2 linked regions of the Oligoflexus sp. genome follow. The protein of the gene in region 2 interacts with the protein of the main gene of each other region in a pairwise test. Links are inferred from orthologs where the notes say so. Each region holds a gene or a part of one and is shown on either strand. Other genes may lie near its edges.

The links.
Region 1: the proteins of leuS (region 2) and ligA interact in binary tests that used the Escherichia coli proteins (3 or more experiments, as listed by UniProt). The link is inferred for Oligoflexus sp. from one-to-one orthologs.

The regions. Positions count from the first base shown.
Region 1 is NZ_DASTAT010000097.1:16,518-19,782, reverse strand. The notes cover bases 29-2,972. They hold ligA (NAD-dependent DNA ligase LigA), read right to left. Parts: upstream 2,493-2,972; coding sequence 564-2,492; downstream 29-563. Other genes in these bases: VFO10_RS21050 (methyltransferase domain-containing protein), read right to left, coding at 2,495-2,972; VFO10_RS21060 (prephenate dehydratase), read right to left, coding at 29-557. Outside these bases: more of VFO10_RS21060, read right to left, coding at 1-28; more of VFO10_RS21050, read right to left, coding at 2,973-3,118; VFO10_RS21045 (ABC transporter substrate-binding protein), read left to right, coding at 3,253-3,265. UniProt on the Escherichia coli protein: DNA ligase that catalyzes the formation of phosphodiester linkages between 5'-phosphoryl and 3'-hydroxyl groups in double-stranded DNA using NAD as a coenzyme and as the energy source for the reaction.
Region 2 is NZ_DASTAT010000129.1:23,632-27,003, reverse strand. The notes cover bases 59-3,109. They hold leuS (leucine--tRNA ligase), read right to left. Parts: upstream 2,772-3,109; coding sequence 345-2,771; downstream 59-344. Other genes in these bases: VFO10_RS27195 (ABC transporter permease), read right to left, coding at 2,914-3,109; VFO10_RS27205 (biosynthetic peptidoglycan transglycosylase), read right to left, coding at 59-244. Also shown: more of VFO10_RS27205, read right to left, coding at 1-58; more of VFO10_RS27195, read right to left, coding at 3,110-3,372.

The sequences.
Region 1 (3,265 bases), on a different replicon or contig from region 2:
TTTTTACTCAGCTTTTGAATGTGCAAAAAGCGGGTGTAGTTTTCTCCGCGATCCGCGATGTCGCGCGCCATCACCTTCAGCCCATAAAGCTTCGCGGCCTGAAGACTCGCGATCGCCGCGGTCCTGGCCGGCGCATGCTGCCCCAGATGCTCAGCGGCCCCGGCCGTATCAAAGAACGTCTGAGCCGTAAGCCCACGCTCGCGCATATACTGGGCGCACTGAGCCAGGGCCTGCGGATGGGAAATCACCGTCGTGACATCCGCGGGCTTTGTGCTCTTCGGAATCAAAAGGCAGTGCTGCACGCGCAGGATCACTTCGCCTGCAATCTGCACGGGAAATCGTGCCAGATGATCGAAGTTTTCATGGATGGTCCCGGCCAGGGAATTCTCCACGGGTAAAAGGGCATCTGTGATGCGGCCTTTGGTGAGTTCGGTAAAAACAGTTTCAAACGCAGGCAAGGGTTTAAATCGGAGGGCTGCCTTTTTTCCAAAATACTGCAATATGGCCAGTTCACTGTAAGCACCGGGCAAACCCTGAAATCCGACGATCCTTGCCATGGTCTTCTATTGTCCTTCCATCATGGCCATGAGCTGGTCTTCACTCCAAATAGGAATCCCAAGCTCCTTGGCTTTTTTCATCTTGGATGAACCCGTGTCCGTATCATTGGTCACGAGCGCAAAGGTATTCTTCGAAACGCTGGAGCCGGTCTTGCCACCCGCCTCGCGTATCGCTTTTTCAATTTCATCACGCGGCCGCGACAAGGACCCGGTGATGACGAACTGCTTGCCAGCCAAGGGTCCGCTGCCCGGGGCATGTTTCCTTTTCGGGGCCTGGGGCTGAACGCCGACTTTCAGAAGACGCTGAATCACAGGCTTTTTCACCTTCAAACCGTGAACGATCTGTTCGGCGGATTTTTCAGCGAAGCCTTCGATCTCGGTCAGCTCCGCCTCGGTCATGCCCAGGATCGCATCCAAAGTCGGGTAATGTTCGAGGAGTTTTTCCCAGGTGCGCATGCCGGCCCCTTCGATCCCGAGTCCATTGAGGAACTTCGCGAGCGGCAGCTGGCAGCTGGCCTGGATATTGTTATAAAGTTTCGCGGCCATCTTTTCCTTGGTCGCGGGCAGCTGCAGAAAATCCTTTTCCTTCAGCCGGTAAAGATCGGCCACATGCTCGACGAGCCCGCATTGAATGAGTTGCTCCAAACGCTTCTCGCTCAGATCATCAATCTCGGCCGCGCGGATCCAGTTCAAAATAAAACCGGATCTTTGCGCCGGGCAATCATCCTGATTCACGCATTTCAGGCGAACGCCATCGAACTCGACCTTGCCGAGGCACGAGGGGCATTTCTCAGGCCATTTATAATTTCCGCTTTTCGCCTGGACGACCTGCAGGAATTTGGGGATCACTTCACCCGAGCGCACGATTTCAATCTGATCGCCTTTTTTCAGGTTATAGGCCTTCACATGCTCGGCGTTATGGAGCGTGATATTGGTGATCCTGGCTCCGCTCAGGTTCACAGGATCAATCACAGCCACCGGCGTGATGATGCCGAGCCGCGATGTGGCCCAGACGATTTCATCAATCACAGCGATCGCCGTCTGGCCTTGCCATTTGAACGAGAGCTTGTAACGAGGGTGATGCCCCGTGCTGCCGAGCTGCTGATGAAGGGCGAGGCGATTATAAGAAAAGACCGCACCATCATAGGCGATTTCGCCTTCTTCCATCCAGCGCTTCACTTCGCTCAAATAAGCGGAAATATCCTCGGCGCTTTGCAGAAGTTTATGCGAGGGCACGCGGAAACCACGCTGATCAAGCCAATCAAACTTTTCCATCTCCGTGGGAATTTTTTCCAGGCCTGGACCCAGGGCTTCAAAGGCGAAGAAATTAAAGAAGCGGCAAAGATCCACGTGCTGCTTGCGGCCCAGGAGTCCGGCCACGATATTGCGCGGATTGTTGGGACGCTCCAGTCCACGATCGAGCATCTCCTGCACAAGGCCCGCGAATTGATGGGTCGTGCAGTAGACTTCACCACGCACGTCAAGGTCCACCGGCTGATCCAGTTTTTTCAGACAGTCAGGAATCCACCGCACCTTGTCCGTCACGTCCTCGCCCACCCGTCCATCGCCCCTTGTCTTGGCCATCACCAAAACCCCCTGACGATAGATCAAACTGAGGCTATTGCCATCGACTTTCGGAGTGCCGACGATGGCCTCTTTCCCCATCCAGGAGGCAAGGTCTTCCTCCTTGTAGGTTTTATTGAGCGAGAGCATCGGAATATCATGCGTCTGCCGTTTGGCGCCGCTGCTGCTCGGGGCGCTGCCGACATACTGCAGGGCCGGATGTTCGGGATCCAGCGTCCGCAGCTCATGCTCAAGCTTATCGTAAACAGCGTCGGAAACTTCCGGTTTCCCCGCATAATAAAGCCTTTTGTGATGCATAATCGCAGCGGCGAGTTCCGCCACGCGATCGGATTTCTGTGCGGATCGGGACATGTTCAGAGACTCCTCTTGCGCCAGATGCAAAGCCATTCCTCCAGAACATTTTGAGGGTTGGGTGGCGGTGGACAGCTGCTCGCATGGACCAGATCGAATTGGGCCGCGAACAACTCCCGGGCCGCGTCCTCATTCACGGAAAAAGGCGGGCCATCCGGCGAACGCGTCTGGCGGAAAAGGATGGCCATCACCAGACCGTTGGGTTTCAGTTTTTCGCTTATTTTTTGAACATAAGCCTGGCGATGCTGGGGCTGTAGAGCGCAGAGCATGGCCCTGTCAAAAACAGCATCGTAGAGAGGTCCCGGAGCCGTCGCAGCAAAGACGTCGGCGACGGCGAGCTGCAGCTGGGGCACCTTGCCATAAAGTGCGCGGGCCCCTTCGATGGCTTCCGGGACCGCATCCACAGCATCCACGGAATAGCCATGCCCGGCCAACCAGGCTTCATTATGGGCGCGACCACAGCCTGCTGAAAAAATTCGGGCACCCGGCGGAAGTCGGCCCTCACGCGTTGCATGCTCCAGAAGGCGTCCCATTTCACCGTGAGCCTGCCCTTGATCCCAGCCGGTTCGTCCGACCAACCAGCGTTCTCTCCAGGGTTCAATCTTTTCCACCGGGCTTTGCGTCATAACTTCCTCGCGAGCGTCCGTTTGACTTGATATAATCTCAGGATAAATTTGCAGCTTTTCCCGGCATGGGAATGCGGGTAGCCTTGGCAACTATACGCTGAGGCAAAGGTCACGTTGCCAGAAAAGGAAATTTTGTGAAAGCCTGGA
Region 2 (3,372 bases):
CCACGGTTCCGAAAACCCGCATGCGTGGGGATGAGCAGGAGAGTCCTTCGACGCGAAAGCCATTCCACGCGAGGCTGATGTCATCGTAGTGGATTTTAAGATCGGTTTGTTTCAGGATACTGGCGAGTTTTCGAGTTGCGTAAGCCTTGGCCTTTGGTTTCAACCAGACTTCGGTAGCCAGAACAGCAAAGCAAAGCCCTGAAAACAGGGCCAATCCTGTCAAAATTTTTGCGGGACGCAGCATGGGATTCCGTGGAGGAAGAAGTTGGTGCTTCCATTATAGCACGCCCTCCGCCCCCACCGTCACCCAGTGGCTTCCGTCACCCCGCTTCGCGGGGCCAGGATCAACCTTTGACGACGAAGTTCAGGATCTTTCCAGGAACATAAATTTCCTTCACCAACTCCTTATCAATCATATGCTTCGCGACCGAATCCAAGGCCTTGGCCTGCGCAAAGACCTCGGCTTTATCCGCAGTCTTCAGCACTTCTATCGTCCCCCGCATCTTTCCGTTCACCTGGATCGAAAGCGTCACGGTATCATCCACGCATTTCGCAGGATCAAACGACGGCCAGGGCACATAGGTCATCGACTCTTTCCCGCCGTAACGCGACCAGAGTTCTTCCGTCATGTGCGGCGCATAGGGATTCAAAAGAATCATCATGGCCTTGGCTGCATCCGGACCGATCGCAGGCTCCTTCATGCCCATATTCACAAGCTCCATCATCGCGGCGATCGCCGTGTTGAAGCGCATGTGCTCGGTATCCTCGCCCACTTTCTTGATGGTCTTATGCAGCTGCTTATCAAAGGCTTCGCTCGGCGTGCCTTGTTTTTGCGCCAGCTCACCATCCTGTGTGACCATAAGACGCCAGAAGCGCGCGAGGAAGCGGTGCGTACCCACGATGCCATCTGACTTCCAGGGTTTCACAGCTTCCAAAGGCCCCATGAACATTTCATAAAGCCGGAACGCATCCGCGCCCCACTGCTCGATGACATCATCGGGATTCACGACGTTGCCGCGACTCTTCGACATTTTCTCGTTGTTTTCCCCCAGGATCATGCCCTGGTTGACGAGCTTCTGGAAAGGCTCCTTGGTGGAAACCAGACCGGCATCATAAAGAACCTTGTGCCAGAAACGGGCATAAAGCAGGTGAAGAACCGCATGCTCCGCGCCGCCGACGTAAAGGTCGACCGGCATCCAGTACTTTTCCTTTTCCTTGTCCCAGGCCGCGTGCTTGTTCTGAGGATCAATGAAACGCAGATAATACCAGCACGATCCCGCCCACTGGGGCATGGTGTTGGTCTCGCGGCGCCAGGTCCTGCCGTCGCGCTCGTATTTCAACCAGTCCTTGGCTTTTCCAAGCGGCGATTCACCATTCTTCGTTGGCTTATAGTCATCCAGATCCGGCAGCACCAGCGGCAGCTCGGCTTCGGTGATGGCAATCTCGTTGCCGTCTTTATCAAGAGCAATAGGAATGGGTTCGCCCCAATAGCGCTGCCGGGAGAAGAGCCAATCACGCAGCTTATAGGTAATCGTGCGCTTGCCGATGCCGATCTTTTCCAGATGCTGCACCATCGCTTCGATGCCCTGAGCCTTCTGCATACCGTTCAGGAAACCGGAATTGACGATCGTGCCATCACCCGTATGCGCGGCCTCCTCGATCGGTTTATCACCGCCGTCCAGGACCCGCACGATTTTAATACCGAATTTTTTCGCGAACTCATGATCCCTTTCATCATGACCAGGAACGGCCATGATCGCGCCGTGACCATAGGAAATCAAAACATAGTCGGCGATATAAACCGGAATCTTTTCATTGTTCACGGGATTGATCGCATACGCGCCTGTGAAGACACCCGTCTTCTCGGTGCTGGTCATGCGCTCGCGTTCGGCCTTGTTTTTCGCATGCTCCACGTAATCACTGACGGCTTTTTCCTGCGCCTTAGTCGTGATTTTCGCAACGGCGGGATGCTCAGGAGCCAGAACGAAGAAGGTGGCGCCGTAAAGCGTATCCGGGCGCGTCGTGAAGATCTTGATCTTCTCGTCATGCCCATCGACAGCGAATTCAATCTCGGCGCCCACGCTCTTGCCGATCCAGTTGCGCTGCATTTCCTTCAGGGATTCCGGCCAATCCAGGCCGTCCAGGTCCTCAAGGAGTTTATCCGCATAGGCCGTGATCTTCAGAATCCACTGGCGCATCGGTTTTTTCACGACGGGAAAGCCGCCGACTTCCGATTTGCCGTCGATCACTTCCTCATTCGCAAGGACAGTGCCGAGCTCTTCGCACCAGTTCACAGCCTGCTCTGCCTGGTAGGCGAGGCCTTTTTCATAGAGTTTCAGGAAGATCCACTGGGTCCACTTATAGTAATTGGGATCCGTGGTATTCACTTCGCGGTCCCAGTCATAGGACAGGCCAATGGACTGAATCTGACGGCGGAAGTTATCAATATTCGTGATGGTGGTATCGCGCGGATGGGTTCCCGTTTTCACCGCGTGCTGCTCGGCGGGCAGACCGAAGGCATCCCAGCCCATGGGGTGCAGCACGTTGAAGCCCTTCATGCGCTTATAGCGAGCCACGATATCGGTGGCGGTGTAGCCTTCGGGGTGGCCGACATGCAAACCTGAACCGGAAGGATAGGGGAACATATCAAGCACGTAGTACTTGGGCTTGGTGGAAAGGTCAGGCGTCTTGAAGGTCTTGTTTTTTAACCAGTGATCCTGCCATTTTTTTTCCACGTTCTTGTGGTTGTAATCGTGTTGACTCTGCTCCATAAAAGGCCGCCTCCTTGGGTCGATCGCGATTCCAGAGGACACACCTTAGCATCGGAGCCGGGACTTGTTCAAAGGGAGATGGCGAGTGGCAGCCGGGGCTCTGGCGTGCCTGACCCCGGGCTTCACATCAAACTGGCATCCTTCAGTTATGCTGAAACTTGAACTGGATGTAGGTAATGAAAAAATCGAGGACCAGAATGGTGACGTAGGAAGACACCACAGCCTGCGTGGTGGCACGGCCCACCCCTTTGGCGCCGCCGCGAGCGCGGTAGCCTTCAAAACAGCCGATCGAGGAGAAGATAAAGCCGAAAAGGGCCGCCTTCTGCATGCCCATGAAAAGATCTTCCGTATCGACGATCCATTCCAGCCTGGAAAAAAAGTCGGCGACGTCAATCTCGTAAAAGCTTACACCGACCACAAACGATGTTACGACCCCGGCGAAGACCATGAGGATGGCAATCAAAGGCATGGCGATCATGCTGGCCAGGATGCGTGGGGCCATGAGATAGGCAAAGGGGTCGACCGACATCACTCGCATCGAATCAATCTGCTCGTTCACCTTCATCGAAGCGATCTCCGCGGCCATGGCCGAGCCCGCCCG